DNA from 4 places in the Kitasatospora sp. McL0602 genome. Region 3 is predicted to be linked to each of the others. Evidence: riboswitches for the same ligand, from Rfam matches in the RefSeq annotation. Region 3 holds a riboswitch; each other region holds the start of a gene.
The links. Region 3 has a riboswitch for cyclic di-AMP ahead of ACR68M_RS25845 (NlpC/P60 family protein). Riboswitches for the same ligand answer to the same signal wherever they lie in the genome.
Positions count from the first base shown of each region.

Region 1: another riboswitch for cyclic di-AMP. It lies ahead of ACR68M_RS05690 (M23 family metallopeptidase); the one in region 3 lies ahead of ACR68M_RS25845 (NlpC/P60 family protein).
Region 2: another riboswitch for cyclic di-AMP. It lies ahead of ACR68M_RS12665 (transglycosylase family protein); the one in region 3 lies ahead of ACR68M_RS25845 (NlpC/P60 family protein).
Region 4: another riboswitch for cyclic di-AMP. It lies ahead of ACR68M_RS02850 (transglycosylase family protein); the one in region 3 lies ahead of ACR68M_RS25845 (NlpC/P60 family protein).

Region 1 covers NZ_CP197246.1:1,205,541-1,213,222, forward strand. The annotation lists gene ACR68M_RS05670 (ATP-binding protein) at 1-341, opposite strand, end outside; gene ACR68M_RS05675 (cytochrome P450) at 493-1,737, opposite strand; gene ACR68M_RS05680 (EI24 domain-containing protein) at 1,794-2,600, opposite strand; gene ACR68M_RS05685 (maleylpyruvate isomerase family mycothiol-dependent enzyme) at 2,675-3,394, shown strand; cyclic di-AMP (ydaO/yuaA leader) riboswitch at 3,699-3,857, shown strand; gene ACR68M_RS05690 (M23 family metallopeptidase) at 3,861-4,856, shown strand; gene ACR68M_RS05695 (DUF2809 domain-containing protein) at 4,951-5,364, shown strand; gene ACR68M_RS05700 (nucleoside deaminase) at 5,426-5,875, shown strand; gene ACR68M_RS05705 (class I SAM-dependent methyltransferase) at 5,906-6,538, shown strand; gene ACR68M_RS05710 (FBP domain-containing protein) at 6,529-7,023, opposite strand; gene ACR68M_RS05715 (TetR/AcrR family transcriptional regulator) at 7,096-7,671, shown strand.
Region 2 covers NZ_CP197246.1:2,800,927-2,808,608, forward strand. The annotation lists gene ACR68M_RS12640 (NAD(P)/FAD-dependent oxidoreductase) at 1-842, opposite strand, end outside; gene ACR68M_RS12645 (Ppx/GppA phosphatase family protein) at 1,296-2,237, opposite strand; gene ACR68M_RS12650 (DUF501 domain-containing protein) at 2,234-2,878, opposite strand; gene ACR68M_RS12655 (FtsB family cell division protein) at 2,892-3,338, opposite strand; gene eno (phosphopyruvate hydratase) at 3,430-4,716, opposite strand; gene ACR68M_RS12665 (transglycosylase family protein) at 4,913-5,767, opposite strand; cyclic di-AMP (ydaO/yuaA leader) riboswitch at 5,771-5,940, opposite strand; gene ACR68M_RS12670 (cytochrome P450 family protein) at 6,152-7,402, opposite strand; gene ACR68M_RS12675 (SDR family NAD(P)-dependent oxidoreductase) at 7,560-7,682, shown strand, end outside.
Region 3 covers NZ_CP197246.1:5,663,303-5,670,984, forward strand. The annotation lists gene ACR68M_RS25820 (Lrp/AsnC ligand binding domain-containing protein) at 1-283, opposite strand, end outside; gene ACR68M_RS25825 (rhomboid family intramembrane serine protease) at 280-1,086, opposite strand; gene ACR68M_RS25830 (hypothetical protein) at 1,240-1,479, shown strand; gene ACR68M_RS25835 (NYN domain-containing protein) at 1,848-3,149, shown strand; gene ACR68M_RS25840 (NlpC/P60 family protein) at 3,370-4,404, shown strand; cyclic di-AMP (ydaO/yuaA leader) riboswitch at 4,764-4,949, shown strand; gene ACR68M_RS25845 (NlpC/P60 family protein) at 4,960-6,051, shown strand; gene ACR68M_RS25850 (NlpC/P60 family protein) at 6,324-7,388, shown strand; gene ACR68M_RS25855 (hypothetical protein) at 7,448-7,682, shown strand, end outside.
Region 4 covers NZ_CP197246.1:598,506-606,187, forward strand. The annotation lists gene ACR68M_RS02830 (helix-turn-helix domain-containing protein) at 1-313, opposite strand, end outside; gene ACR68M_RS02835 (ATP-binding protein) at 732-1,298, shown strand; gene ACR68M_RS02840 (DUF397 domain-containing protein) at 1,534-1,770, opposite strand; gene ACR68M_RS02845 (hypothetical protein) at 2,214-3,098, shown strand; cyclic di-AMP (ydaO/yuaA leader) riboswitch at 3,520-3,680, shown strand; gene ACR68M_RS02850 (transglycosylase family protein) at 3,686-4,885, shown strand; gene ACR68M_RS02855 (hypothetical protein) at 5,026-5,226, shown strand; gene ACR68M_RS02860 (LacI family DNA-binding transcriptional regulator) at 5,322-6,368, opposite strand; gene ACR68M_RS02865 (glycoside hydrolase family 13 protein) at 6,370-7,682, opposite strand, start outside.

The DNA.
Region 1 (7,682 bases), 4.5 Mb from region 3:
TCCTCCTCGGGCAGCACGTACGCGATCCGGCGGACCCGCCGGTCGAGCAGCCGCCGCTCCAGCTCGCGCAGCAGCGCGCTGGCCAGGCCCCGGCCCCGCCAACCCGGGGCGATGGCTATCCGCATCACCCAGGCCCTGTCCCCGGCGAGGTGGGCCAGGGCCGCGCCGATAGGTGCACCCTGGCTGACGGCGACCACGGCGGGCTGACGCGAGGTCAGGGCGGTGATGCACTCGGCCAGCGAGAAGACCGACTCCTGCCCGCTGCCCGCCGTGGTGTCGATGAGGTGGACGACGGAGGCGAGATCGTCCTCGCGGTAGTCGTGGATGAGCCATTCGGACACGAGGGGCCGCCTCTCCGGGGGGACGTGGTGTTCCCGGAAAGCTACGGGCCCCGCCCGCTCCCGGCCCGCGCCGGAACGGACAACCGGCGCGGCCGAACCGTACGGTTCGCCGCTGGCGCTCGCCGCGCACGGCGGGTCGGAACGGGGTGGCTCAGAAGGCGCAGGGCAGCGAGCGGACGCGGTTGTCGAAGCTGGACGGGACGAGCACGGGCTCGCCGGTGGAGCGGATGTCGGGGAGGCGGGTGAGCAGTTCGCGCAGCAGCACCTTCATCTCCTGGCGGGCGAGGTGGGCGCCGAGGCAGAAGTGCGGGCCGCCGCCGCCGAAGCCGAGGTGGGGGTTGGGCGAGCGGGTGATGTCGAAGGTGTCGGGGTCGGGGAAGACGGCCTCGTCGCGGTTGGCCGAGCCGAAGAAGAGCACCACCTTGTCGCCCTTGGCGAGCGGGGCGCCGTTGAGCTCGTGGTCGGTGGCGAGGGTGCGGCGGAACTGGATGATCGGCGTGGCGTACCGGAGGATCTCCTCGACCGCCCCGCCGAGCCGGGCGTCGAGGTCGGCGGTGAGCAGGGCCCGCTGCTCGGGGTGGGTGGTGAGCAGGTGCAGGCCGTGGGCGAGGGCGTTGCGGGTGGTCTCGACCCCGGCGACCAGGAGGAGGGAGAAGAAGGCACCCAGCTCGCGGGAGCCGAGGCGGCGGCCGTCCACGTCGGCGGTGACGAGGGCGGAGATCAGGTCGTCGGCGGGGTGGCGGCGGCGCTCGCGGCCGAGGGCGGCGATCACGCCCTGCATCCGGGCCAGCGCCCGCAGGCCGCGGCCTGGCACCCGGAGGCGGCTGCGGGCCACGCCGGTGTTCTCGGAGGCGTGGTCGATCTGCCGGAGGATCTCGCGGCGCTGCCGCTCGGGGATGCCCATCATGGTGCAGATGACCTGGTAGGGGAGTTCGGCGGCGACGGCGGTGACGAAGTCCTCGGGGCGCCGGGCGGTGAGGTCGTCGACGATCCGGGCGGAGATCTCCCGGATGTCGTCCTCGACCTTGGCGATCAGCCGCGGGGTGAAGGCGCGGGAGACGATCCGCCGGAGGTCGGCGTGGCGCGGGTCGTCCAGGTTGACCATCGAGTCGCCGAACAGCGTCCGGACCCAGCGGGCGGGTTCGGGGGTGGTGACGCCGGGCTCGCTGACGAAGACGGCCGGGGTGCGGCTGGCCTCGACCACGTCAGCGTGCCGGACGAGCGCATGGAAGCCCTTGCCGGTGCGGGGGTCGGTGCAGAAGGCCGGGCGCTCCAGCGCGCGGAGCCGGGCGAACTCGGCGGCCTGGTCGGCGGCCGGGAGCCGCCAGAACTCCGGCTCCGCCGGGTTCGGCCCGGGTACGGATTCGACCTTCGCGGTAACACCCGGTGCGCTCATGCGCATTTTATGGCGCATTGGCTGACCGGGTGTCAAATTGCCCTGCTTGGTACTATTTACCTAGAAATCCGCGCCTCATCCTCATCCTCGACCCCTACCTCCGCATCGAGTTCGGGGCCCTCGGTCGGTACGGGCGCCAGCTCGCGCGCCAGCAGCGTCGCCCCGGCCACCGCGCCCGGCATCAGCAGCACCGTCACCATCGGCACCAGGAAGAGCAGGACGAGCGGCGCCCCGAAACCGAGCGTCAGCCCGAGCCGACCGCGCAGCATCCGCAGCCGCTCACGCTGGGCGAAACCGCGCCGCTGGAGACCGACCGCCGTCAGCTCGACCGCCAGAAAATACCCCGAAATGCCTACCCCGACCACAGGTACCACGGTCTGCCCGAGCACCGGGATGAAGCCACAGGCGAACAGCACCAGCCCGAAGCCCACCACCCGCACCAGCACGGACATGCTGTCCCTGGCCGAGACCAGCAGCTCACGCCAGAGCGGCACCTCGGGGGCGGCCGGAGCCCCACCCTCGGTCTCGTCCACCTTCGCGCAGAGCGACTCGTAGAACGGCTGGCCGACCAGCAGCGTCACCGCCGTGAAGGTGACGGCCGCCAGCAGCGCCCCGCCACCGATCAGCGCCGCCGTCAGCACCCCGCGCAGCAGCCCCTGCCAGGGGGAGCCCCAGCCGTCGGCGAACGGCGTCGCCCAGTCGGCCAGGTCACCGGACCACACGGCCAGCGCGGCGAGCGCCGCGACGTACCCGACCATCGTGATCAGCGCCGGGATCATCCCGAAGCCCCACCACCGGCCGTGCCGTGCCACCCAGCGTTGCCCCTTGAGCAGGCAGCTGATCCCCGTCCCGAAATCTCGCATACCCGGCAGCCTACGACGGCGCCGCCGGGGATACCGATGGTCCCCCTGCCCGGCGGCGGCTACCGTCACTGACCATGGATCAGACCGAGTACATGCACGCCCTGCGCCGCGACGGCGCGCGGATGGCCGAGGCCGCCGCCGGCCGGCTCGACCTTCAGGTGCCCAGCTGCCCCGACTGGACGGTCGCCGAGCTGCTGCGGCACACCGGCCGGGTGCACCGCTTCTGGACGGCCATGGCCGAGCAGGCGCTCGCCGACCCGTCGACGTTCGAGCATGCGCCGCTCCCGGACGACGCCGAGCTCGTCGAGTGGTTCGCCGAGGGTGTCGAGACCTGCGCCGCGGCGCTGGAGGTGCTCGACCCCGCGTTGCCGCGCTGGACCTGGGCTAGCAGGAAGGACGTCGGCTTCATCCAGCGGCGGATGGCCCAGGAGACGGCCGTCCACTGCTGGGACGCGCTCGCCGCCGCCGGCCGGGACGAACCGGTCGAGCAGGCGCTCGCCCGGGACGGCGTGGACGAGTTCTTCGCGTACTTCACCGCCGACGAGCTGCCCACCGGACTCCCCGCGGCCGGGTTCCACCTGCACGCCACCGACGGCCCCGGCGAGTGGTCCGTCCGCGCGGTGGACGGCGCCTGGGCCGTCACCCACGAGCACGGCAAGGGCGCGGCAGCCGTCCGGGGCACCGCCTCCGACCTGCTCCTTCTGCTCTGGCAGCGCCGCTCCCCCGGGCAGCTGGAGACCTTCGGCGACGAGGCCGCACTCGCCGCCTTCCTCACGGGCTTCGACCTCTCCTGAATTGACGCATGCGCAACAAGAGTGAGCAGGGTCACCGCGCGGACGCCTGACGGCTGCGCTCCGTGACCACACGGGCGCGGCCTGGCGCCGAACTCACCGCTCGGCGAGCAGTGGTCACCGTGCGCGGTCGGTGCGCACACGCACGGCTTGATCCCCTGTTCGCAGCGTCATCGAATTCCCGGCCTTTGGGCCCTTGTTCGACCACCAACCTTGCTTCCCGACGGGCAATGAGTTTTGCTTCAGCGACTGCCCGGCCACTGACCGAGCAGGCCCAACGGGTGCAACGCCTAGTCCTGCCGGCACCCGTCGGACACCACTGAGCTCTGTAACGGCAGGAGCGGGGGACCCAGGTAAGTTGCCGACCGGACACTGTCCGGCCGGCTTGGGGTGAAGCCGCGCTTGCGGCCGGGCAACTCCAGCCCGAACCCGACAGCTCACCTCGCCGGCGTCGGAGAGGAACTGACCCATGTCCGCACTGGGCAACCACGGCCGTACTCGTCTGACCCGTATCGGCATCACCACGGCGCTCGCCGCCTCGGCGCTCGCCCTCCCCCTGATCGGCGCCGCCTCCGCCCACGCGGACCAGGCCCCGGCCGCCCCGCACTCCTTCCGCACCAGCGCCGACGCCGTCACGGTGCCGACGCACGCCGCCACCCCGGCGGCCGCACCCGCCGCCGCCGCTCCGGCCGCTGCGCCCGCCACTGCGGCTCCGGCCACGTACAAGGTGGTCGGCGGCGACAGCCTGTCGAAGATCGCCGACGCCCAGCACGTGGACGGCGGCTGGCACAAGCTCTACGACGACAACCGCACCGTCGTCGGCGGCAACCCGAACCTGATCTTCGCCGGCCAGCAGCTCACCGTCGGCGCCAAGGCCACCCCGGCCGCCGCCCCGGCCCCTGCCAAGCCCGCCACCCCGGCCCCCGCCGCCGCGCCGCAGGCCGCCAAGCCCGCGAAGCCGGCCAAGCCCGCCACCACCACGGTCTCGTACAGCACCAAGGCGAGCACCCAGACCGCCGCCAAGGCCGCCCCCGCCCCGGCCGCCGTCGCCAGCACCTCGGGCTTCACCGCCCCGGTGGCCAACCCGCACATCAACGAGGCGTACGGCGTGCCCGGCACCATGTGGGCCAGCGGCCACCACACCGGCGTCGACTTCGCCGCCTCCGTCGGCACCAGCCTCCGGGCCGTCGGCAACGGCACCGTCGTCTCCGCCGGGAACGGCGGCGCGTACGGCAACCAGATCATCATCAAGCTCGCCGACGGCAAGTACGCCCAGTACGCGCACCTGTCCTCGATCGGCGTGTCCGCCGGGCAGTCGGTGACCGCCGGGCAGCAGATCGGCCTCTCCGGCGCGACCGGCAACGTGACCGGCCCGCACCTGCACTTCGAGATCCGCACCACCCCGAACTACGGCTCGGACATCGACCCGATCGCGTACCTCCGCGCTCACTCGGTCAACGTCTGACCGCTGTAGCAGCAACCGCCCCGGCCGCCCGTGACACCCACGTCACGGGCGGCCGGGCGTTTTCCGTTCGCCGGTCGGTCTTAGGGTGACGATCATGGACGACCAAGGAACAGCCGCCCTGGGCCGCCGACGGCTCGCCGCAGCGGGCGCCGGTGCCCTCACCATCGCCACCGCCCTCACCCTCCGGGCGGCGGCCGGGGGCGACTTCACCAAGTACGCCGGGGACGCCCTCTACACCGTGCTGCTCCACACCCTGGTCGTGCTCGCCGTACCCCGGGTGCGGCCCCGCACGGCCGCCGCCGTCGCCCTCGGGCTGAGCTGGGCCGTCGAGTTCGCCCAGCTCAGCCCCGTACCCGCCGAGCTCTCCGCGCACAGCACCGCCGCCCGGCTCGTCCTCGGCACCACCTTCAACCCGGCCGACCTGCTCTGCTACGTCGTCGGCGCGGCCGCCGCCCTACTCGTCCACCAGCTGACGACCCGGCGGCAGGCCGCTGTCCGGGCCGCCTGAGTGGGGTACCTTCCGAAAGGTCGGCGGGGCAGGTCCGGTCGGGTCGGTGGGAGGAGTTCCGATGGAGCGTTCGGTGGCTGAGCGGATGCTCGCGGTGGCGGTCCAGGAGGCCCGAGCCGGGCTGGCGGAGGGCGGCATCCCGATCGGTGCGGCGCTCTTCGGGCCGGACGGCGAGGTGCTCGGGCGCGGGCACAACCGGCGGGTGCAGGACGGCGATCCGTCGCTGCACGCGGAGACCGCTGCCTTCCGGGCAGCCGGGCGGCTGCGCGGGTACGGGCGGACGACGATGGTGACGACGCTCTCGCCGTGCTGGTACTGCTCGGGCCTGGTACGGCAGTTCGGGATCGGCAGGTTGGTCGTGGGCGAGGCCCGGACGTTCGTCGGCGGCCACGACTGGCTGGCCGAGCACGGCGTGCAGGTGACGGTGCTGGACGACCCGGAGTGCGCCACGATGATGGCCGAATTCATCGACCGGCAGCCGGAATTGTGGTCCGAGGACATCGGCGAGTAGAGCTGCCGGGCGCGGCACTAGGCTGTCCGGATGATCGATCCGAACACACTTGCCAGCACAGCCGGTTACGCCGAGGCCGCCGACGCACTCGCGGAGCAGTACGAGAGCGTCACCCTCGCCGAGGTGCACCGCGACGTGCTGCACCTGTTCCCCACCCGACCCTCAGCAGTGCTGGATGTCGGCGCGGGCAGCGGACGGGACGCCGCCGCGCTGGCCCGACTCGGGCACCAGGTCGTCGCCGTCGAGCCGACCGGCGAACTCCGCGCCCTGGCCCGGCAGATCCACGCCGACCAGGCGGTCGAATGGGTCGACGACTCGCTCCCCGGGCTGCGGACGCTCCGCGAGGCGGGCCGGTCCTTCGACCTGATCCTGCTGACGGCGGTCTGGATGCACCTGGACGCGGAGCAGCGCGGCTCGGCGATGGCAGCGCTGCGCGAACTGCTCGCCCCCGGCGGCCGGTTGGTCCTCTCGCTGCGGCACGGCCCCGTCCCGGCCGGGCGTCGGATGTTCGACGTCTCGGCGGACGAGACCGTGCGACTGGCCCGTGACCACGGGCTCGACCTGCTGCACCTCAGCGAGCGGGCGGACCCGCACGACCGGCCCGGGGTGAGCTGGAGCTACCTGGGGCTGCGACCGGCGGCCGCCGACCCCGCTCAGACGTAGAGCTTGTCGAGGAAGCCGAACAGCTTCTCCCGGGTGCGCTCGATCTGCTCCTCCAGGCTGAGCGACTCCTCCAGCCGGTTGCCCGCCTGGGGCGACTTGAGGCCGCGCACGTAGAGCGAACAGGCCAGGTCGGTGCACATGTGCAGGCCGACGGTGTTGCCGTCCCGACCGGCCTGGCCGGCCTTGCGGGCGGCCAGCAGCGAGACCCCGCTGCCGGGGTGGGTGGTCAGGCAGAGACTGCACATGCTGCGGTGCAGGAACCCCCGGCTCTGGCTGGCGGAGCGCAGCGTCACGCCCACCAGGCGGCCGTCGCGCTCGGCGACCAGGTAACTGCGGTCGGGCGCGCCCGGGTCGCGCCAACCCACGAAGTCCAGATCCGGCCAGGGGAGCTCGGCCAGGTCACGCGGTACGGCGAGGCGCTGGGCCTCCCCCTTCGAGCAGTTGACGAACGACGCCCGGATGTCTGTCTCGGTCAGTGGCTTCATGTGGTCGACGCTAACCTGCCTAGGTATATTAGGCAAAACATTAATTGCTCTAGGTTCCTAGGAGGCACACCCGTGGCTCGTGCAGGTCTGACAACCGAGCGGGTGGTCCTGGCCGCCGCCGAACTCGCCGACACCATCGGCTTCGACAACGTGACGGTCTCCGCAGTCGCGCGCGGCTTCGGCGTCAAGGACGCCAGCCTCTACTCGCACATCCGGAACCTCCAGGACCTGCGGACGCGGATCGCCGTCCTGGCCGCCACCGAGTCCACCGAACGCATCACCCTGGCCGTCGCCGGACGCTCCGGCCGGGACGCCCTGACCGCCTTCGCCGACGCCTACCGCGACTACGCCCTCGCCCACCCCGGCCGCTACGCCGCAGGCCAGGTCCGGATCGACCTCGCCGCCACCGACCTGGACCTCAGCAGCCACCTACGGGCCGCCGAGGTCTGTTATGCCGTCCTGCGCGCCTACGGCCTCGCCGAGCCCGATCTCACCGACGCCGCCCGGATGATGCGCAGCACCTTCCACGGCTTCGTCACGCTCGAAGCCGCCAACGGCTTCGCCCACTCCCGCCCGGTCCAGGCCTCCTGGGAGCAGACCGTCGCCGCCCTCCACCTCACCCTGCAGCACTGGCCGAGCCAGGCGTAGCGGCCGGAGGC
Region 2 (7,682 bases), 2.9 Mb from region 3:
GGGAGGCCGAAGTTGTTCAGGACCGGGTTCGGCTTGACGCCCGCCGTCCACACGATCGTCGAGGCATCGGCCTCGACGCCGTTCTTCAGCACGACGTGCTGGTCGACGCAGGAGTCCATCGAGGTCTCGATGTAGATCTCGATGTTGCGCTCTTCGAGCTTCTCCTTGGTCCACAGACCGAGGTCCGGGCCCATCTCCGGGAGGATGCGGTTGGCCGCCTCCACCAGGATGAAGCGCATGTCGTCGCGGCTGACGGTCTTGTAGATCTTCGCCGCGTCCCGGGCCATGTCCTCGACCTCGGCGATGGTCTCGACGCCGGCGAAGCCGCCGCCGATGACCACGAAGGTGAGGGCCTTGCGACGGACGTCCACGTCCGTCGTGGACTCGGCCTTGTCCAGCTGCGCCATGACGTGGTTGCGGAGGCTGATGGCCTCTTCAACCGTCTTCATGCCGATGCCGTGCTCGGCGAGGCCGGGGATCGGGAAGGTACGGGAGACCGAGCCGGTCGCCACGACGAGGTAGTCGAAGGGCAGCTCGTAGGACCCGCCGGCCGCAGGCGCGATGGTGGCGACCTTGCGCGCGTGGTCCACACCGGTCACGTGACCGGTGAGCACCTCCGCGTTCTTGAGGGCGCTGCGCAGCGGCGCGACGAGGTTGCGAGGCGCGACGTTGCCGCCGGCCGCCTCGGGGAGGAAGGGCAGGTACGTCATGTACGACCGCGGGTCGACGACCGTGACGGTCGCCTCCCCGTAGCGCATCTTCTTGAGGATGCGCATCGCGGCATACAGGCCGACGTAACCACCGCCGACAATGAGGATGCGAGGACGCTCCGTGGTGCTCATATCCGAAAGTATCCAGCACCGTCCGGCGCACTCTTCGTGAGGCCCGTCACAGCAGTCTGGACACCCTCTGCTACACTCCGCGCCCACACAACCGCCACCTGGGGGACTCACCGGGTGCGTCAGACGTGCGGCGGATGCGGCGGATGTGGCACGGCCTCGCTGAGCAGCAACGATCCTTCTGCCGTCCCGGTTCCCCGTGGGGTTTTCGAATCCACCGGCCTTGACCGCCCTCAGCCTGCGATCCAGCGGCCCCAGCGGGAAAGTCACCTTCGGTGCCGCATATCGGACGGACGGGTTACCGGAGGGCGACGAATGGCGGGATTGTCATGTGAAGAAATTCACGAACTTTCTCGGGGCCCCCGCCGCGGCGCCCGCCGGGGTCGGTGCAAATCACCCCGAAACGTCTCGACCCCGGGGTGCCACCAGGGCACACCGGGGCCGCGGCCGGACTGCTCAGCCCAGCAGGCTCCAGGCGATGCCGTCCAGGATGTCGTGCTCGCTGACGACCACCTCGGCGGCGCCCGTCCGCTCCATGATCTCCAGCAGCACCAGTGCTCCGGCCGCGATCACGTCGACCCGGCCCGGGTGCATCACCGGGATCGCCGCCCGCTCGTCGTGGGTGGCGGCCAGCAGCCGCCCGGCCACGGCACGGACGTCCGCCACCGGGATGCGCGAGTGGTGGATCGTGGCGGAGTCGTACGCGGGCAGCCCGAGGGCGATCCCGGCGACGGTCGTCACGGTGCCCGCGAGGCCGACCAGCGTCGCACGGGCGGTCAGGTCGACCACCAGGGCGGCCTCGTCCAGCGCGGCCCGGACATCGGCCCGTGCGGCCTCGATCTGTTCGGCCGTCGGCAGCTCGGTGCCCGCGAAGTGGCGCTCCGTCAACCTGACACAGCCGATGTCGACCGAACGGGCGGCCTCGACCTGATCGGCGCCCCGGACGAACTCCGTCGAGCCGCCACCGAGGTCGAAGACCAGGTACGGGGGCTCCACGGCCTCGCCGGTCAGCTCCTTGGTCGCACCGACGAAGGAGAGCCGGGCCTCCTCGTCGCCGCTGACCACCTCGGGCTCGACACCGAGGATCTCCCGGACGCCGTCGGTGAACTCCGAGGCGTTCTCCGCATCCCGCGAGGCGGACGTCGCGACCAGGCGGATCCGCTCCGGGGTGACGCCGTGTCCGGCGATCACGGCGGCGTACTCGCGGCAGGCCGCGAAGGTGCGCTCCAGCGCGTCCGGGTGCAGGCGGCCGGTCCGGTCGACGCCCTGGCCCAGCCGGTTGATGACCATCCGGCGGTCGAGGTCGGTGACGCTGCCCGTCTCCGGGTCCAGATCCGCGATCAGCAGGCGGATGGAGTTGGTGCCGCAGTCGATCGCGGCGACCCGGGTGGTGGTCACTGCCCCTCCTCCTCGGCAAGCCGCTTCTTCTCGGCGCGCTCGGCCGTCAGCTGCTCCTTGGCGGCGATCACCGCCGCGTGGTCGGCCGCCGCGGCGCGCTCGGCGGCCACCGTCTCAGCGCCCGCCTCGACCGCCTCCGGGCTGACGCACGGGCCCTTGGCCCACCACTGCTCCAGCATGCCGATCGCCTCGTCACCCAGCGGGTTGACGCCGGGCCCGGCCGCCAGCGAGTGGCCGACCAGCACGTGCAGGCACTTCACCCGGTCCGGCATGCCGCCGGCGCTCGGGAAGCCCTCCAGCACCTCGATGGCGTCCCGGCGGGCGATGTAGTCCTCGTGCGCCTTCTGATAGGCGTCGGCCAGCTCCGGGTCCTCGGCGAGGCGCGCGGTCTGGTCCTTCATCACGCCGGCGGCCTCCAGGGTGCCGATCAGCGAGGCGGCCTTGGGGCAGGTCAGGTAGTACAGCGTCGGGAACGGCGTACCGTCCGGCAGCCGGGGCGCCGTCTCGACGACGTCCGGGTTGCCGCACGGGCAGCGGTGCGCGACGCCGCGCAGGCCGCGCGGGACACGGCCGAGCTGGGCGGCGATGGCGGCGACGTCGGTGTCGGAGACGTCGGGGGACACGGAGTTCTCAGAGGTCATGGGGGTGCTGTCTCTAGCGGGGGGCGGGGGCAGGGGGTACGGCGGCGTCGGCCTGGTCGACCGACTCCCAGACGCTGGTGTACCAGGGCTGGGCGGCAGCCTTCGCCTTCGGAGCCGACGCCGGGTCGGCAGCGGAGGGCCGGGAGGAGGAGAGGGGGGCCAGGTCGACGGCGACGAACGGCGTCTCCCCGGGCATCGCGTAGTGCAGCCGCTCGCGGGCCTGCGTCCGCACGTACGCCGGGTCCTGCCAGCGGGCGCGCTCCTTGCCGAGCTGCTCGACCTGCTGCCTGGCGTGCTCGGCCCTGGCCCGCTGGTCGGCGATCTCGGAGCGCTGCGCGATGAACTGCCGCGTCGGGTAGGCAAGGATCGCGACGAGCGAGCAGAGCACCAGGACGAGGACGGTCGCCCGGCTGGTGAAGCGCGGCCGCGCCACCAACCCCGGGATCTTCCACTTGGCCACTCTCGCCCACCCCTCCTTGTGTCGCGCCGATGCCCCGGCACCCACCCTACGGGGTGGGCGCCGGGGCATCGGTCAGGCGTGCTGTGCCGGGTTACTCCGCAGAGCGGAAGCGCGGGAAGGCGCCGCGACCCGCGTACTCGGCGGCGTCGTCGAGGATCTCCTCGATGCGCAGCAGCTGGTTGTACTTGGCGACGCGCTCGGAGCGGGCCGGGGCGCCGGTCTTGATCTGGCCGCAGTTGGTGGCGACGGCGAGGTCGGCGATGGTGACGTCCTCGGTCTCGCCGGAGCGGTGCGACATCATGCAGCGGTAGCCGTTGCGCTGGGCCAGCTCGACGGCGTCCAGGGTCTCGGTCAGCGAACCGATCTGGTTGACCTTCACCAGCAGCGCGTTGGCGGTGCCGGTCTCGATGCCCTGGGCCAGGCGGGCCGGGTTGGTGACGAACAGGTCGTCACCGACCAGCTGGACCTTGTCGCCGAGCTTGTCGGTCATGGCCTTCCAGCCGTCCCAGTCCGACTCGTCCAGCGGGTCCTCGATGGAGACCAGCGGGTACGCCTCGACCAGACCGGCGTAGTACTCGATGAGCTCCTCCGCCGAGAGCGCCTTGCCCTCGAACTGGTACGCGCCGTCCTTGTAGAACTCGGAGGCGGCGACGTCCAGGGCGAGCGCGACGTCCTTGCCGGGCACGTAGCCGGCCTTCTTGATGGCCTCGGTGATGAGGTCGAGGGCCTCGCGGTTGGAGTCCAGGTTCGGGGCGAAGCCGCCCTCGTCGCCCAGGCCGGTGGAGAGGCCGCGCTCCTTCAGGACACCCTTGAGGGTGTGGTAGACCTCGACGCCCCAGCGGACGGCCTCGGAGAAGGACTCCGCGCCGATCGGAGCGATCATGAACTCCTGGATGTCGACGTTGGAGTCCGCGTGCGAACCGCCGTTGAGGATGTTCATCATCGGGACGGGCAGCACGTGCGCGTTCGGGCCACCGAGGTAGCGGAACAGCGGCAGGTCGGCGGCCTCGGCGGCGGCGTGCGCCACGGCGAGGGAGACGCCGAGGATCGCGTTGGCGCCCAGCGAACCCTTGTTGTCGGTGGCGTCCAGGTCGATCATGGCCTGGTCGATCAGCCGCTGCTCGGTGGCGTCGTAGCCGACCAGCTCCGGGCCGATCTGCTCGATGACGGCCAGGACGGCCTTCTCCACGCCCTTGCCGAGGTAGCGGTTCTTGTCGCCGTCACGCAACTCGACCGCCTCGAAGGCACCGGTGGAGGCGCCGGACGGGACGGCGGCACGGCCGGTGCTGCCGTCGTCGAGACCGACCTCGACCTCGACCGTGGGGTTGCCGCGCGAGTCGAGAATCTCACGGGCTACGACGACATCAATGGACGGCACGAGGCATCTCCTTGCGGAAGCGGGATGTGAAGTCGTTACGACCAGAGCCTAACCTCACCCGGGCCTCCAGCCGTGCTGACCCAGGCTCCGTCTCACCGTGTGGCCTGCCTACTCGCCAGTAGTTCACCTGCTGGGACCTGCTGGAACCCGCTGGAACGCGGCAGGGGTCGACCCCTGCCGCGTTCCGGCCGGAGCGTCAGGCGAGGTTGAGCACCTGGCCCGGGAGGATCAGGTCCGGGTCGCCGCCGACGGTCTGCCTGTTGCCGTCGTAGAGGGTGTGCCAGCCGCCGGAGACGCCCTGCGCCTGGGCGATGCTCGACAGGGTGTCACCGGCCTTGACGGTGTAGCCGTGGCCGGAGACTGCGGGCTTGGCAGCGGGCTTGGCAGCCGGGGTCGGGGTGGCTGCGGGTGCCTGGGCCGGAGCCTGGGCCGGGGCGGCGAACTGGTTGTAGATGCTCTGGTGGCTGGTCCAGTACCAGCCACCGTCCTTCTGGTACCAGTACTTGCCGGAGCCGGCGTCGTACCCGGCCTTGCCCGGGAAGCCCGGGGTGGCGGCGGCGGGGGCGCTCGGCGCGGCGGGCCGGGCCGGCTTGGCGGCCTTCTTGCTGCCCGCCGAGGGGGTCGAGGCGGTCGGGGCGACGTCCGAGCTGGTGTCGACCGAGGCGGCCGAACCGCCCTTGCCCAGACCGGCCTTGACCGAGCAGACCGGCCAGGCGCCCGGCCCCTGCGAGGAGAGCACCCGCTCGGCGACGGCGATCTGCTGACCCTTCGTCGCCTGGTTGGCCTGCCCGGCGTACTGGCCGCCGCCGAAGGCCTTCCAGGTGCTGGAGGTGAACTGGAGACCGCCGTAGAAGCCGTTGCCGGTGTTGATGCCCCAGTCGCCGCCGCTCTCGCAGTCGGCGACCTTGTCCCAGGTCGTGACGGGGGCCGCGTGGGCGCCGGAGGCGGCCAGCAGCGGGAGCGCGAGGCCGACGCCCGCCACACCTGCGACGGCGATCGCCTTCTCGGTCTGCGTACGACGACGATGACGGCCCGAACCGGTGAAGAGCATGACGAATTCCCTCTCCGCACGCCTACGAAGTGAGCTGTCGGGTTCGGACCGGGAGGTGGCCCGGCCGCGTACCGGCGGATCGCTCCGCCGGGTGCGGCTTCACCCCAAGCCGTGGAGGACGGCACCAAACCTGGGTCCTCCGCCCCTGCCCAAGGGTCTGGTCGAGTGCCCGGGAGCGCGGCGGGCAGGGTTCGGCGTACCGCGCACGGGGTCCGCAGCTGCGGACATCAGGGACCATAGGCAGATCAACTGACAGATCACAAGCTCATATCGCCGACATCACACGGGAATTACGGACCGTCATTGATTGTCCACAAACCGTGGAGGTATGTCCGGATTGATGCGTATTCAGACCGCTGCCAGGGCCGTTGATGCGACGCGCCGTCATTCGGCGGTGAACGACACCGGCAACTCCCGCAGCCCCCGCATGATCAGGCCACCACGCCAGCGCAGATCGTCCGGATCGGCGGCCAGTTGAAGATCCGGCAGCCGGGTGAGCAGTGCACTCAGCGCCGCCTGCCCCTCCAACCGGGCCAGCGGGGCGCCGATGCAGTAGTGGATGCCGTGGCCGAAACCCAGGTGCGGGTTGTCCTTGCGCGCCAGGTCGAGGACGTTCTCGTCGGCGAACCTCGCCGGGTCGCGGTCCGCCGCCGCGAGCACCACCAGCACCGGGTCACCGGCCGGGATGTCGACCCCGCCGATGGTCAGCGGCCGGGTCGCGTACCGCCAGGTGGCGAGCTCCACCGGGCCGTCGTAGCGCAGCAGTTCCTCGACGGCGGTGGCCAGCAGCTCCGTCTCGCCGCGCCGCAGCGAATCCTGGAGCAGCGCCCGCTGCTCGGGGTGCCCGAGCAGCGCGTACAGGCCGTTCCCGATCAGGTTCACGGTGGTCTCGAAGCCGGCGAAGAGCAGGATGAAGGCCATCGCGGCGGCCTCGTTCTCCGTCAGGTGCTCGCCGTGGTCACTGGCCCGGATCAGCCCCGAGATCAGGTCGTCGCCGAGATCGGCGCGCTTGCGGTGGATCAGCTCCAGCAGGTACGCCCGCATCTTCTTCACCGCCCGCGCGACGCCGCCGCGCGGCCCACCGCTCTGCCCCGGCTTGGCGTGCCGGATCATCATCCCGGCCCAGTCGCGGAAGTCGTCCTGGTCCTCCTCCGGCACGCCGAGCAGGTCGCAGATCGCGTAGATCGGCAGCGGGAAGGCGAACTCGTGGATCAGGTCGGCCGAGCCGCGCGCCGCGAAGCCGTCGATCAGCCGGTCGGTGAGCTGCCGCACCCGGGGCTCGAACTCGGCCACCCCGCGCGGGGTGAACGCCTTGGAGACGAGCCGCCGCAGCCGGGTGTGGTCCGGCGGGTCGATGTTGAGCAGGTGCGTCATCAGCTCCGCCTGCCGCTCCCCCGGGATGCCGGTGCGGCCGGTGCTGCGGCTGTGGTGCGCGGGGTTCTTCGAGAGCCGCGCGTCGGCCAGCGCCTGCCGGGCGTCCGCGAACCGGGTCACCAGCCAGGCCTCGACCCCGCTCGGCAGCGTGGTGCGGTGCACCGGGGCGTGCTCGCGCAGCCACGCGTACGCGGGGTAGGGGTCGGCGGCGAACTCCCAGGTGAAGAGTTCAGGCTGGCTGGTTTCGGGCTTGTCCGGCATGTCACGAAGGTATCTGCTGCAAGGAGGAGTGAGCCTGGTCACCTGGCGGGTAATCCCTGTTGCGGGGGGTCGCGGCGTGCCTACGATCCTCCGATAGCCGTTGGGCGGCCGTGCGGTGCCGGCCCACGGTTTTGTTGCTCTCAGGGAGGAGCTGGCCATGCGCGTAGCCGGGGCAGTGGTGGTGATCGCGGTACTTCGCGGCGGTTCGGGGGCCGATCTGGCCCGACGGTTCGCCGCCGCCGGTGCCGCCGGCATGCTCATCGCCGACCAGCACCCCAGC
Region 3 (7,682 bases):
ACTCGTCGTCGAAGCCGAGGGCGAAGGCGGCCTCGAGGTCGTGCTGGGAGTAGGTGCGGAAGGCGATCTGGGTCTCGGTGTGTTCGACGCCGGGGACCTTGTTGAGCTGGCCGGGGATCACCGCGGCGAGGTCGTCGTGGCGGCGGACGCGGACCATGGCGACCAGGTCGTAGCCGCCGGTCACCGAGTACACCTCGCTGACGCCTTCGATCGCCGCGATCGCCTCGGCGATCTCGGGGATGCGGTCGACGCTGGTCCTGATCAGAACGATCGCGGTGATCACTCGGGCTCTCCTTGCCGTGGGGGTCGCTGCCAGCGTATCCGGCGGACCGTCACGGCCCAGACGGTCAGGTACCCGGCGGAGAAGCCGATCACGTGGACGAGGTAGGCCACGCCGGGCCCGCCGGTGTGCACGGACCACCACTGGAGCACGAACCAGAGGCCCAGGACGAGCCAGGCGGGCAGCCGCAGCGGGAGGAAGAGGAGCAGCGGCACCAGCGTCGTGACCCGGGCGTGCGGATAGAGCCGCAGGTAGGCGCCGAGCACCCCGGCGATCGCGCCCGAGGCGCCGACCACGGCCCGGACGCTGTCCGTCGTGTGGGTCTCGGCGAGGGCGTAGCCGTACGTGGCGAGGTAGCCCATGGCCAGGTAGAGCAGCAGGAAGCGGATCCGGCCGAAGCGCTCCTCCACGCCGGGGCCGAAGACGAAGAGGAAGAGCACGTTGCCCAGCAGGTGCAGCCAGCCCGCGTGGACGAAGAGCGAACTGAGGACCGAGAGAACCGGGATCTTGGCCGGAGTGGGGGAGACCTCGCAGTCGGGGGTGGCCCTGGGCAGGGCGGCGAGCCGATCGGCGGTCAGGGGGTGGCCGGTCGTCAGCTCGACCGGTACGGCGCCCCAGCGCTGCTCGTACCGCTGCTCGGCGCAGACCCTCGCCTGCCCGGTGCCGTAGCCGGGGTTGAGGCCGAAGCTCGGGCCGGTCAGCAGGACGAGGGCGCTCAGGGCGATCAGCGCGAGGGTGACCACCGGCCGCCGGGCTGCCGGGTCGGCGTCACGGGTGCCGAGCCGGTCGAGGACGGAGAGCGCCATAGGGCGAGCATTCCTCCAGGGGTCGGTGCCGACACGGGGTGTACTGCGTGTGGGTTAACGCGCCTGAGCGTCCGGACCGGTGAACAGGGGGGTGAGGCCAGGCAATAGGCTTGCCTCCATCCAGAACTGGGTGACAGCCGAGAGGACCTCCCGATGACCATCGCCGCCCCTACCGCTGAGACCCGCTGGCGCTGCACGCTCTGCGGCAACCTGACCCGCTTCGACGTGACCAGGTCGTCCAAGGTGATCGAGTTCCTGCACTTCGACCTGGCCGGTGAGGCCAAGGTGGAGGAGACCGAGGTCGTCACCGAGACGCTGGAGTCCGTCCGCTGCCGCTGGTGCAACGCCGTCGACCAGGTCGAGCTGGTGGCGCGCCCCGGCGCCGAGGACTGAGCAGGCGCTGAGCAGCCGACTCCTGGCCGGTCCGGCCGGGGGACGGCCGTCCGGGTGCAGGATCGGTACTCCTCGGTCCGGGCCGGAGTGTGGCGTGGTCCCGGGTGGGGCACGGTACCCGGGACAATTGCAGAGAGCGGTGGGTTTGAGGGCAGCGGCACCGGGCCGCACGGACCCCGCAGAGCAGAATCGGAGCCGAGGACGTGGTGGACGAAGCGAGGGGGCCCGCCGAGCCGCAGGGGCAGCCGCCCGCCGAGCCCGGCACCGAGACCGCCGACGCGCTCTCGCAGGCCCCGGAGCAGGCTCCGGAACCGGCCGCTGAGCCGACTGCTGAGCCTGCTGCTGAGACCGCGGCGTCCGTCGAGCGGCTGGACCGGCCGCTCCCCGAGGGCGTCCGCCGTCGGGTGGTCGGCATCGCCGCCGACGCGCTGGGCGGCCTCCCGGCGGCCGAACTGCCCGCGACGCTGCGCCAGTACGCGAAGTTCACCCCGGCCCGCCGGGCGAAGTACGCCGCCCCGGCGCTGGCCGCCGCGCTGGAGGCCGAGCCCGCCTTCCGGGTGCGGATAGCGGACCGGCTGCGGCTGGGGCAGCCCGATCTGGTGAAGGCCCTGGAGGCGGGCAGCGTGCCCGGCGCCGCCGACCCGATGGACGTCGCCGCCGCGGCGTACCTGCTGCGCCCGGCCGGCTGGAGCCGGCTCGTCGCCGACGCCGGTGAGCAGGTCGAGCGGGCGGGCGCCGAGGGGATGGCCGCCGAGGCGACCCGGCTGGTGGAGAAGCTGCAGGCCGAGCTGGCCGAGCTGCGGACCCACTCGCGGGCCGACCTGGACCGTCAGCGGGCCGAGGGCGAGAGCGTGCGGCGGGAGGCGGAGTCGCTGCGCAAGAAGGTGCGCAGCCTGGAGAGCGACACCCGGCGGGCGCAGGCGGAGGCGCGCAAGCTGCAGTCCGAGCTGGACGCGGCGAGGGCGCTGACCTCGGCCGAGCGCAGCGCCGCCGAGAGCGAGGCGCGGCGGCTGCGGCACCGGGTCTCGGAGCTGGAGACGGCCTTGGAGGCCGGGCGCCGGTCGGCTCGCGAGGGCCGCACGGTGGAGGAGATGCGGCTGCGGCTGCTGCTGGACACCGTGCTGCAGTCGGCGCAGGGCCTCCAGCGGGAGCTGGCGCTGCCGGTCTCCCAGATCCACCCGGCCGATCTGGTGGAGGCGGTGGTGCCGGGTTCGGCCTCGCCGCACGACATCGCCCGGCGGGCGCTGGCGGAGGACGACCCGGCGCTGCTCGACCAGCTGCTGGCGATCCCTCAGGTGCACCTGGTGGTGGACGGCTACAACGTCACCAAGACCGGCTACCCGGCGCTGCCGTTGGAGCAGCAGCGGATCAGACTGCTCGGCGGGCTGGCGATGCTGGCCCAGCGCACCCAGGCGGAGGTCACCTGTGTGTTCGACGGGCAGGACCTGGACGTGCCCGTGATCATGGCGCCGCCGCGCGGCGTCCGGGTGCGCTTCAGCCGGACGGGGGAGACGGCGGACGAGCTCATCCGCCGGCTGGTGCGGGCCGAGCCGCAGGGCAGGCCGGTGGTGGTGGTCTCCGCCGACCGGGAGGTCGCCGACGGCGTCCGCAAGGCCGGGGCCCGGCCGGTCGCATCGGTGCTGCTGCTCAACCGGCTCTCGCGCAGCTGATCGCACAGCTGATCCGGCAGCTGATCCCGCAGCTGACGGGGCTTCACCGGCCCGACATGGCGGGGATGTGTGGGTGCGGTGAAAGCCTGTCCCGATGGGGAAGTTCGTAGGGGCAGGAGAGTGGCGTTAATCCGTCAACTTCACTAGGGTCTGGCGTCAAACCTATTTTCCGGACAGTCGCCCGAACGGGTGTGTCCAGCAGGAAGAAGGAGCAAGTCCCTTGGCCTCCCACCGCCGCCCCAAGCAGCCGAGCCGCGCACGGGTCACCGTGCTGACCGCTGCCGCAGCGACCGCGGTCGCCCTGTCCGCCCAGGTGAGCGCGCACGCTGCGCCCGCCAAGCCGTCCAAGGACGAGGTCAAGGCACAGATCGACAAGCTGACCGACGACCAGGAGAAGGCCGCCGAGGTCTACAACGGCGCCAAGGAGCGGGCCGACCAGCTGCACAAGCAGGCCGACCAGCTGCAGGACCAGGTCGCCCGCGGCCAGGAGCAGATGAGCGTGCTGGCGACGGGCCTCGCGGCCGTCGCGGGCGAGCAGTACCGCAACGGCGGCATCGACCCCTCGGTCGCCCTGATGCTCTCCGCGGACCCCAGTGGCTACCTGGCGCAGGCCTCCAGCGCCGAGGAGGTCACGGCGACGCAGGCCCAGACGCTGAAGGGCCTCAAGGACCAGCAGCGCCGGCTGGACCAGCAGAAGCAGGAAGCCGCGGACGTGCTCGCCGAGCTCGACCAGAGCACCAAGGTCCTGAACGACGCCAAGGCGCAGGTGCAGCAGAAGCTGCAGGAGTCCCGCACGCTGCTGAGCCAGCTCAGCAGCGCCGACCGGGCCGCCCTGCTGGCGGCAGACCGGGCCTCGCGCAGCGACGCCCGCAGCCCCCTCCCCGCCGACCTCCCGCAGGCGAGCGGTTACGCGGGCGTGGCCGTCAGCGCCGCGCTGAGCAAGCGCGGCCACGACTACGTCTGGGGCGCCGAGGGTGCGAACACCTTCGACTGCTCGGGCCTGATGGTCTGGGCGTACGCGCAGGCGGGCGTCTCGCTTCCGCGCACCTCGCAGGAGCAGGCGCACGTCGGGACGAACGTCGGTACCGACATCGCCAACGCCCAGCCCGGCGACATCGTCATCTTCTTCAACGACGCGCACCACGTCGGGATGTACGTCGGCGGCGGCATGGTGGTGCACGCGCCGAAGACCGGCGACGTGGTGAAGCTGATGCCGGCCAACACGCTGACCATCAAGACCATCCGCCGCGTCTGACCCACTCGCGTCTGACCCACTGTCGAATGCCGCAAAAGCGGACAACTGCTGTCAGGTGGTACATCTGACGGCCAGTGACACGCGCGGGCCCGTCGAAACCGTCCTGTGATCCGGGACACCTTCGACGGGCCTGTTTCATGACCGGGAGTTGAACATTTGTCAGCCGATCGTGCAGGGATCGTCACGCTCGGTCGTAATCACAATCGAACTTGGCTCATGCTCAGACTTTTTTCCGACAAGGATTTGAACGGATCACGGTTCCGTTACTAGGGTCGTGCCTCGAACCACCGCACAGTCGATCACCCAGCCGGGTGGCGGCGGTGGTTACCGCCGAGTTCGAGAAGCAGCGGGGCAGGGTCACCTGCCTTACGGGGAATCCCCTGCGGGGGAGCTGTGTATCGGAGCCGGGGAACCACGTTTCCTCGGGGTGAATCGGCGCCAGGTCGGGCGGCCGTCGCGAGACGGCCCACCGGTGAGGCGTCGTAGGGCATCTCTTCCAGCCCGAACCCGTCAGCTCACCCGGTAGGCGGCCGTAGGAAGAAGGAGCCCGCCTTCGTGGCGTCCCATCGTCGTCCCAAGCCCGCAAGTCGCACCCGGATCACCCTGATGACCGCGGCTGCCGCCACCGCGGTGGCACTCTCGTCCCAGGCCGGCGCCCATGCAGACCCGGCGCCCACCAAGGACGAGGTCAAGACCCAGGTCGACCAGCTGAACCAGCAGGCCGAGGTCGCGACCGAGAAGCTGAACGCGGCCACCGAGAAGGAGCAGGCCCTGCAGAAGCAGGTCGGCTCCCTCCAGGACCAGGTCGCCCGCCAGCAGGCCCAGGTGAGCACGATCCAGGGCAGCCTCGGCGAGATAGCCGCCGAGCAGTACCGCAACGGCGGCATCTCGCCCACCGTCCAGCTGATGCTCTCCGCCTCGCCGGACTCCTTCCTGACCCAGGCCGGGGCCGTCAACCAGATCGGCACCTCGCAGGCCGACGCGCTGAAGACCCTCAAGGACGAGCAGCACAAGCTCGACGACCAGAAGGCCGAGGCGCAGGGCAAGCTCGCCGAGCTCGACGCGACCACCAAGAGCCTCAAGGCCGACAAGGACGACGTCCAGGCCAAGCTGGCCAAGGCCCAGGCGCTGCTCGACACCCTGACGCAGCAGGAGCGCGACGCGCTCGCCGCCGCCGAGGCGAAGGCCGCCGCCGACGCCAAGGCCGCCGCCAACCAGGCCACCGACCGGGCCTCGCGGGGCACCAGCCGCCCGACCCTCGGCACCCCCGCACCGGGCAGCGCCGCGCCTGGCAGCTCCTTCGCCGCCGCCGCGCTCGCCGCCGCGGAGAGCAAGCTCGGCGCCGACTACGTCTACGGCGCAGCGGGCCCGAACAACTTCGACTGCTCCGGTCTGATGCAGTGGGCGTACGCCCAGGCGGGTGTCACGCTGCCGCGTACCTCGCAGGAGCAGGCCCACGCCGGGACGAACCTGGGCACCGACCTCGCGAACGCCAAGGCCGGCGACCTGATCGTCTTCGGCGCCGACGCGCACCACATCGGCATGTACGTCGGTGGCGGCCAGGTCGTCCACGCCCCGCACACGGGCGCGGTCGTCCGGTACGAGTCCGCGTCGACGATGGGCGTCTCGGCCATCGTCCGGGTCTGACGCACCGGACGCACCGGACGCACCGGACGCACCTGACGCACCGCCCACGGCTCCAGCAGGCCCGGCACCTCCACCTCCGCGGTGGGGTGCCGGGCCTGCGGCGTTACCCCGAAGTGGATCTGATGTCCGATTAGTGGGCGAATATTCGAGCTTGCGGAGGTTTGGACTAGATCGCCGGGACTCGCTAACGTCTGCCCCCGGACCTCCGTGAGGACGGCCGCCCACTCCGGGCGGCGGCGGTGGCCCGGCCGCAGAGATGGAGCAGCCGCCGCATGCCGACGCCCCGCCGTTCCCCCCTGCCGGGCGTCCACCGGTTCGCCCGTGCGCTGGCCATCACCGCAGCGGCCACCGGCGTCATCGGCGCCGCCGTCGGCGGCACCGCCCAGGCCGCCCCCGGCGCACCCGCCGAGCCGCCCACCCGCAAGGACGTCAAGGCCCAGGTCGACCAGCTCTACGACGAGGCCGAGCAGGCCTCCGAGAAGTTCAACGCGGCGCAGGAGTACCAGAAGCGGCTGCAGGGCGAGACCGGCGCCCTGGAGGACCAGGTCGCCGCCGGGCAGGCCGAGGTCAACCGGATGCGCGCCGACCTCGGCGCCGTCGCCGCCGCCGAGTACCGGGCCGGGGGCATCGACCCCACCGTGCAGCTGATGCTCAGCTCCGACCCGGCCGCCTATCTCACCCGGGCCCGCAGCCTCGACCAGGCCGCCGAGCGGCAGAGCGAGACGCTGCACCAGGTGGTGGACCGTCAGCGCCGCCTCGACCAGCACCGCGCCGAGACCGCCGCCAAACTGGCCGAGCTGGAGCAGGTCCGCCGCTCGCTCGCCGAGAGCAAGCAGCAGGTCCAGCAGCGGCTCACCAAGGCCCAGCGCCTGCTCGACAGCCTCGGTGCCACCGAACGGGCCCGGCTCGTCGCCCAGGACGCCCAGGAGGCCGAGACCCGGGCCACCCGGGGCACCGACCGCCTCGACCTCGGCAGCCAGCCCGCCTCCTCCGAACGCGCCGCCGCCGCGCTCGCCGCCGCGATCGGCAAGATCGGCTCCCCGTACGTCTACGGATCCACCGGCCCCCGTACCTTCGACTGCTCCGGTCTGATGTACTGGAGCTGGCGGCAGGCCGGAGTCTCGCTGCCGCGCACCTCGCAGGAACAGGCCCACGCGGGGCAGCGGATCAGCCTCTCCGAGGCCCGACCGGGAGACCTGGTGCTCTTCTACAAGGACAGCCACCACGTCGGCATGTACGCCGGCGGCGGTGTCGTAGTGCACGCGCCCTACCCCGGCGCCCGGGTCCGCTTCGAGAGCGTCAGTGCGATGCCCGTCAGCGGGGTGGTGCGGGTCTGAGCGCGGACGGCGAGCAGCTGGTCGGCGACCTGCCCAGGACACCCGGGGCGGGTCGCACCGTGCTGCCCCGGCGTGGGGCCCTGCTGCTCGCCGCCGGCGCCTTCGCCCTGCTCTCGCCCCCCTACGGCCGCCGCACCGCGCTCGCCACCGAACCCCCGCCCGCCACGACGCCGCCCGTCCGGCCGCAGCTGGAGGCCCTGCTCGCCGCCCGCTCCGCCGCCCTGCTGCGCCCCGACCGGGCCGCCCTGCTGGCCGGCGCCGCCCCCGAGGCCGCCGCCGCCCAGCTGGCCACCC
Region 4 (7,682 bases), 5.1 Mb from region 3:
TCTGGAACCAGCCGGGCAGGACGTCGTTGAAGCTGTGCCACCAGCCGGACTTGTTGGCCTCGCGGACCAGGCCGAGCATGGCCTCGCGCTCGCCGCCGTCGTCCACGCCGTAGAGGCTGAGCAGGTCGGCGACGTCCCGCTCCTTGAAGCTGACGCGGCCGAGCTCCATGCGGCTGATCTTGGACTCGGACGCGCGGATCGCGTAGCCCGCGTCCTCGCGCGTGATGCTGCGTCCCTCGCGGAGCCGGCGGAGCTGGGAGCCGAGGAGGATGCGGCGCACCATCGAGCCACCACCGGGCTGAACTGTGGTCATGCCGTCGAAACCTCCGCCTTGGACAAACAGCGCACAGTCTGCCATCAGTTGAGCGCTCACGGTGCTGGTACTGAAGCAACGATCTACCAGTTCTGCATCAGATCCCCCATGATGCACGTGCATCCGGCGCTTGCATATGCCAGTAATACGACTGCACGTGAATCGACTCTTGCATCTGCAGTGGGCGCAGAGGACCATGGTGCACGTGCACCTGCACATCCCTGGCAATGCCGCGGGCACCGCGTCGACCCCACACGCGATTCCGCACACAGCACCCGGTCGTGGCTTCCCGCGGCTGGGTTCACGTGTGCACGCGTGGCGCGTCGAGGCGGTGTCGGCGCGACCGAGCGAGTCGGAGGTGACCGGCATGACCCCGGCGGGTCCAGCCGTGTCGGCCCCCTTATGGGAGGAGCTCTTCATGAGCACAGGTACGGCTGTCGTGGCCGACCCCCACGTGGTCACCTGCACCCTCGCACCCCGCTTCGAAGCCGTGCGAACCGCACGGGAGTTCGCCAGATCGACACTCCTCGACTGGGGCCTGGGCGGACTCTTCGACGATGTCGCGCTGGTCGCGTCGGAGCTGGTGACCAACGCCCTGCGGCACGCCCTCGCACCAACCGTCGACCTCCGGTCGGCGATCGAGCCGAGCCGGTTCCCCGTGCAGCCGGGCCCCCGGGCCGGGAGCGAGGCGGGCGCGGGCAGTGTGCTGCCGATCCGAATAAGCCTGGTGCACCGTGCGCCGCAGGTGGTCTGCGCGGTGAGCGACCCGAGCAGCAGCGGGCCGGTCGCCCGCGAGGCTGACTTCGTCGCCGAGTCGGGGCGCGGCCTCCACCTGGTCGACTCCTTCAGCCGCTCCTGGGGCTGGCACCCACTGGCCGGGGCGGGGAAGGTCGTCTGGGCCGTCTTCGAGGCCGAGCCCGAGCCCGAGAACTACGGCCAGCTGGACGGCACCGGCTCCGCCGGGCGACACCGCCGCTCCGCCTGACCCGCACGACCCCGGCAACACCCCACAGCAACACCCAGCGGCAACACCCAGCACGCACCCAGGGCCTGAGTGATCCACACTCCAGGCCCTGCGCTGTTCCCGGCCCCTCCGGCCGACAGCCCCTCACCGGAGAACCACCCCGAACACCGCCCCGAACACCACCCCGGACAGCACAGAGGCCGCCGAGGTCGGTGACCTACGACGGCCTTGCGGCACTGACGGTGTGACGGGCGATTCAGGCCGCCAGGTGGTCGAACTCCCCGTCCTTCGCCCCCAACAGCAGCGCCTCGATCTCGGCGCGGGTGTAGATGAGCGCGGGCCCCTCCGGGAAGCGCGAGTTGCGCATCGCGATCTCGCCCCCCGGCAGCGCGGCGAACTCGACACAGTTGCCCTGCGAGTTGCTGTGCCGGCTCTTCTGCCAGACCACACCCTCAAGGTCCGCAGCCGCCATGCCGTTGTACGTGTTCTGCATCGTTACTCTCCCGACCTGCCTGGCGTTCGCCTCACTTGACGTGATGATAGCTCCAATGCACGTGCATCAGCACGGGCAATTGCGCGTGCATATGCCACTGTCGTGAGCCGTTGTTCTCCTTGCACTTCAGGGCAGTTGACCCCCCGTAAGCGGACAAAGCCGGGTGAATGGCAACTCGTTCGATGACGCCCCGTACCGAGGGCGCGGCGGCGCGTTGATCTTCGACCCCGCCATCTCGATTCACGGTCCGTCACCTCGAAACGGTGCTGTGAGGCACGTCACACGGGATCAGCCGCCGCACGGCCGTCGGGAGTCCGGAAGACGGCACGTCAACAGGCCGAGTCGGAGATTTGGGGGTGAATGCCCGAAATGACCGCACGTACACGCCCGGGGAACGGGAGCCGACTGGGGGCATGTCCGCCTAATGTCCTACGATCTCCGCCATGAGCACCGCAGCCATCCCGGGCGCGCCACTGCCCGTACGCACTCCAGGCTCCCGTGCGCGGGGGCGCCACCGCCGTCCCGAGCGCCCGGAGGTCCCGACCGGGGCCCCCGCCCTGGTGCTCGCCGTTCCGGCCACGGCCGGGCCCGACACGCGGCCCGTCGTCGACGAGCTGCTCTCCGTCGTGCGCGGCGAACAGCCGGGCATCGAGGCCGCCGCCGCCTATCTGCCGGCCTTCGACGGCAGCGACTCCCCCGAGACCCCGACGGTCGCCGGGCTGCTCGCCCAGGCCGCCGAGGCCGGGCTGCCCGCGCCCGTCCTGGTGCCGCTGCTGGCCGGCCCGCACGGCTTCCTGGCCGACCTCCACAAGCTGGCCGCCGAATCCGGCGCGGTCGTCACCGACGTGCTCGGCCCGCACCCGCTGCTCGCCGAGGCCGTGCACGTGCGCCTCTCCGAGGCCGGGCTCGCCCGCGCCGACCGGGCCCGGCTGTTCGCCATCGCCACGGCCGCCGACGGCGTCGTGCTGACCACCGCCGGCGGCGAGGAGGCCGCCGCGGCGGCCGGGATCACCGGCGTGCTGCTGGCCGCCCGCCTCGCGGTGCCCGTGGTGGCCGCCGCACTGGACGTGCCCGGCTCCGTCGCCGCCGCCGTCGACCACCTGCGGGCCACCGGCTCCCAGCGCCCGGCCCTGGCCCCGCTGGTGATCGGCCCCGAGGTCGACCCCGAGCTGCTCGCCACGGCCGCCGAGGAGACCGGCTGCCCGAGCGCCGCGCCGATCGGCACCTACCAGGCCGTCGGTCAGCTGATCGCCTCCACGTACCTGGCCGCCGTTCAGCTGCCGCCGGGCGAGGAGGCCCCCCAGGCCGAGGAGCGCCCGGCCGGCTGACCGGCAGCGCCGCCGCTCCGCCCGATCAACCCGATCAACCCGAAGGGGCCCCGCGAGGGGCCCCTTTCGCATGCCCCAGGGGGTCTCCGGCAGGGCAGGACCTTCGGCCCTGGTAACGATTCGGCTCACGCCCTTCGGCCGACGGACGACGCGATGCGGCGCGGGCGACGGCATCGGACCCGCCATCAGGCGCCGGGCCTGAGGGGGCGCCATCTTTCGCCCCTCGTACGGGTCCTGACGGTCGGCGCCCAGGGCGGTCCAGGCGGACACGAACTGACGGCTCGTGAAGAGTTCGGAAATGATCTGTGACGGCCGTCACACTGTTTGCAGATTCAACTTAACTCTGCCTAATGTCCTCCCGTTCGTGGTCACACGGACCCAACTCATCCGGGACGCCGAGTCCTGCCGCCGGACGAGCTGGCAGCGAATAGCGCACCACGGCAGGGGCGGGGGAACCAGGTAAGTCGCCCGGAGCGGTCCTCGGACCGCCACCGGGCTTGGGGTGAAGCCGTGCACTTGCACGGCCGGGCAACTCCAGCCCGAATCCGACAGCTCACCTCGCAGGCGTGGGAGAGGAACGCACCTTCATGCTGCCCATCAATGCCACCAAGCGTGCTCGCCGTCTGATCGCCGCAACCGGCGTCGTCGGCATCGGTCTCACCATCCCCTGCCTGACCGCCGGTGCCGCTTCGGCCGCCGACGTTTCCACCTGGGACAAGGTCGCCCAGTGCGAGAGCACCGGCGACTGGAGCATCAACACCGGCAACGGCTTCTACGGCGGCCTGCAGTTCACCTCCAGCACCTGGGCCGCCTACGGCGGCACCCAGTACGCCGCCCAGGCCAACCAGGCCACCAAGGCGCAGCAGATCGCCACCGCCGAGAAGGTGCTCGCGGACCAGGGCCCCGGCGCCTGGCCCGTCTGCTCCGTCAAGGCCGGCCTGACCAAGGGCGGCGCCGCCGCCCAGGTCGACACCTCGTCCTCCTCGGCGAAGCCCGCCGCCAAGCAGGCCGCCCCCAAGCAGGCCGCACCTCAGCAGTCCGTCCCGAAGCAGTGGAACCACGGGGACTCCGGCAACGGCCGGGGCAACTGGGGCAACGAGCAGGCCGCCGCCGCGACCCCCGCCGCCGCGTCCTACACCGTGGCCGAGGGCGACTGGCTCTCCACCATCGCGCAGAAGAACCACGTCGAGGGCGGCTGGCAGAAGCTGTACGACCTCAACAAGGCCGTCCTGACCGAGGGCCCCGACGTGATCTACCCGGGCCAGCAGCTGGCCCTGGGTGGCAACGTCGCCGTCGCCACCCCGAAGCAGGCCCCGGCGCAGGCTCCGCAGCAGCAGACCGCCCCGAAGTCGAACACCCGCACCACCTCGGCCAAGCGCAGCGCGGCCCCGGCCGCCCAGGCGCAGACCCAGGCCCCGGCCGCGACCGGCAGCAAGGCCGCCGCGATCGCGTTCGCCGAGTCCAAGCTCGGCCAGGCGTACGTCTACGGTGGCACCAGCGACGGTGGCTGGGACTGCTCGGGTCTGACCCAGGCCGCGTTCCGCCAGGCCGGCATCTCCCTGCCGCGGGTCGCCGCGGACCAGGCCGACGCCTCCACCCGCGTCTCGTTGGACAACCTGCAGCCGGGCGACCTGCTCTTCTGGTCGAACAACGGCAGCAACTCGGGCGTCTACCACGTCGCCCTGTACGTCGGTGACGGCCAGTACGTCGAGGCCGCCAACCCGCGTGCGGGCGTGAAGACCGAGTCCATCAGCAACTGGGCCCCGGACTTCGCCGGTCGCGTCTGATCGCATCTGATCCGTCGCCGCCGCGACGGCAGAAGGGCCTGCCCCCGGAGAACTGGTCGTCTCCGGGGGCAGGCCCTTGTCCACGTCCGGTCCGGCGGGGCATGCTGGGCCCCCGTAACAGCTTCAGGGGGAGATCCGCCATGGCCCAGGTGACCGTCACGCTCGATGCCGACATCGCGATCGAGGCGATGCTGCTGGCGGGTACGAAGAGCCCGCAGGACGCGGTCGAGCTGATCGTCCGTGACTTCCTCGCCCGGGGTCACCGCACCGAGGCCCGGACCGGTGACGCCGCCGACGGGCAGCGGGTCACGAACCCGAAGCCCATCGTCCAGGAGGGCTGAGCCGCACAGGGCGCAGCTGACGCCCGTACGGACGCCGAAGGCCGGCCCGTTGCTCAGGTGAGCAGGGCCGGCCCGTTACGGCGAGAGTCCGTCGACTAGCTCCGCGGGTTGGCGCCCGTGGAGCCCCGCATGACGAGTTCCGGTTGGAACATGAACTCCGCGCGCTGGCCGGGGTTGCCGCTGACCTCCTCCAGGAGGGCGTCGACGGCGGCAGTGGCCATCGCCTCGACCGGCTGGCGGATGGTGGTGAGCGGGGGCTCGGTGAACGCTATGAGCGGCGAGTCGTCGAAGCCGACGACGGAGATGTCCTGGGGTACGGAGAGCCCGCGTTGGCGGACGGCCCGGATCGCCCCCAGCGCCATCATGTCGGAGCCGCAGACGATCGCCGTGCAGCCCTTGTCGAGCAGGGCTCCGGCGGCGGCGTGGCCGCCCTCGACGCTGAACAGGGTGTGGTGGACGAGGCTCTCGGCCTCCTCCGGTGTCCGGTGCAGCAGCTCCTGGACGGCCGCCGTGAAGCCCTCGATCTTGCGCAGCACGGGGACGTACCGGCGCTGGCCGACGGCCAGGCCGATCCGCTCGTGGCCGAGCTCGACCAGGTGCTGGACGGCCATCCACATCGCCGAGCGGTCGTCCGGGGAGATGAACGGCGCGGCGATCTTCTCGCTGTAGCCGTTGATCAGGACGAATGGCACCTGGCGGCCGGTCAGTTTGGCGTACCGGTCGTGGTCGGCGGTGGAGTCCGCGTGCAGGCCGGAGACGAAGACGATGCCCGCGACGCCGCGTTCGACCAGCATCTCCACGAGTTCGTCCTCGGTGGACCCGCCGGGGGTCTGGGTGCATAGCACCGGCGTGAAGCCGTGCCGGCTCAGCACCTGCTCGATCACCTGCGCGAGCGCGGGGAAGATCGGGTTGCTGAGTTCGGGGGTGATCAGGCCGATCAGACCCGCGCTGCGCTGCCGCAACCGGGTGGGGCGCTCGTAGCCGAGCACGTCCAGGGCCGCCAGCACGGTCTGCCGTGTGGTGGCGGAAACGCCTGCTTTTCCGTTGAGGACGCGGCTGACGGTCGCTTCGCTGACCCCCGCCTGCGCCGCGATGTCCGAGAGTCGCGCCGTAGTCACGATCCCAGAGCCTATTGCACCCATGTCAGACCGCCCACCAGATGGTGCTGTCGGCCGCGAGAACCGTCTCCCCCTCCACCGCGACAGCCTCGGCGGAGGAGAGCAGGATACGGCCCGGGGCGGGCATCCGGACGGGCTCGGTGCCGGTGTTCGCGGTACAGACGAAGGACGTGCCGTCGGCGGCCTCGCGGCGGAAGGCGAGCACGCCCTCGGGGGCGTCCAGCCAGGTCACGTCCGTCCCGGCGCCGAGCGCGGGGTGCTCCCGACGGATCGTCAGGGCGCTGCGGTAGAGCTCCAGGGTGGAGGTCGGGTCGCCGGTCTGGCTCTCGACGCTCAGCTCGGCCCACTCGGCGGGCTGCGGCAGCCAGCTCGGGCCGCCCGCGACCGGGCCGAAGCCGTACGGCGCCTCGGTGCCGGACCACGGGATCGGCACCCGGCAGCCGTCGCGGAAGCCGTCCTGGCCGGCCTGGCGGAAGAAGGACGGGTCCTGGCGGACCTCGTCGGGCAGGTCCGTGACGTCGGGCAGGCCGAGCTCCTCGCCCTGGTAGACGTAGGCCGAGCCGGGCAGGGCGAGCATCAGCAGGCTGGCGGCGCGGGCGCGGCGCAGGCCGAGCTCGCGGTCGCCGGCGGTGCGGATCTGGGTGCCGCCGGGCGGGTTGGCGAAGCGGGTGGCGTGCCGGGTGACGTCGTGGTTGGAGAGCACCCACGTCGCCGGGGCGTCGACCGGGCGCATCGCGTCCAGCGAGACGTCGATGACCTCGCGCAGCGCGGCGGCGTCCCAGTGGGTGCCCAGGTACTGGAAGTTGAAGGCCTGGTGCAGCTCGTCCGGGCGGACGTAGTTGGCGGTGCGCTGGACGGTCGGGGTCCAGGCCTCGGCGACGCCGATCCGCTGGCCCGGGTACTCGTCCAGGATGGTGCGCCAGGTGCGGTAGATCTCGTGCACGCCGTCCTGGTCGAAGAACGGCATGACGTCGTTGCCGAGCAGCTTGAGCTGGTCGGCGCCGCCGAGGTCGGGCAGGCCGGGGGCCTTGACCATGCCGTGGGCGACGTCGATCCGGAAGCCGTCGACGCCCATGTCCAGCCAGAACCGCAGGATCGAGCGGAACTCGTCGGCGACGGCCGGGCTGTCCCAGTTGAAGTCGGGCTGCTCGGGGGCGAAGAGGTGCAGGTACCAGTCGCCCGGGGTGCCGTCGGGGTCCTCCGAGCGCGTCCAGGCCGGGCCGCCGAAGATGGACTCCCAGTCGTTGGGCGGCAGTTCGCCGGTCTCGCCCTTGCCCGGACGGAAGTGGTAGCGCTCCCGCAGGGCGGAGCCGGGGCCCTCGCGCAGGGCGCGCTGGA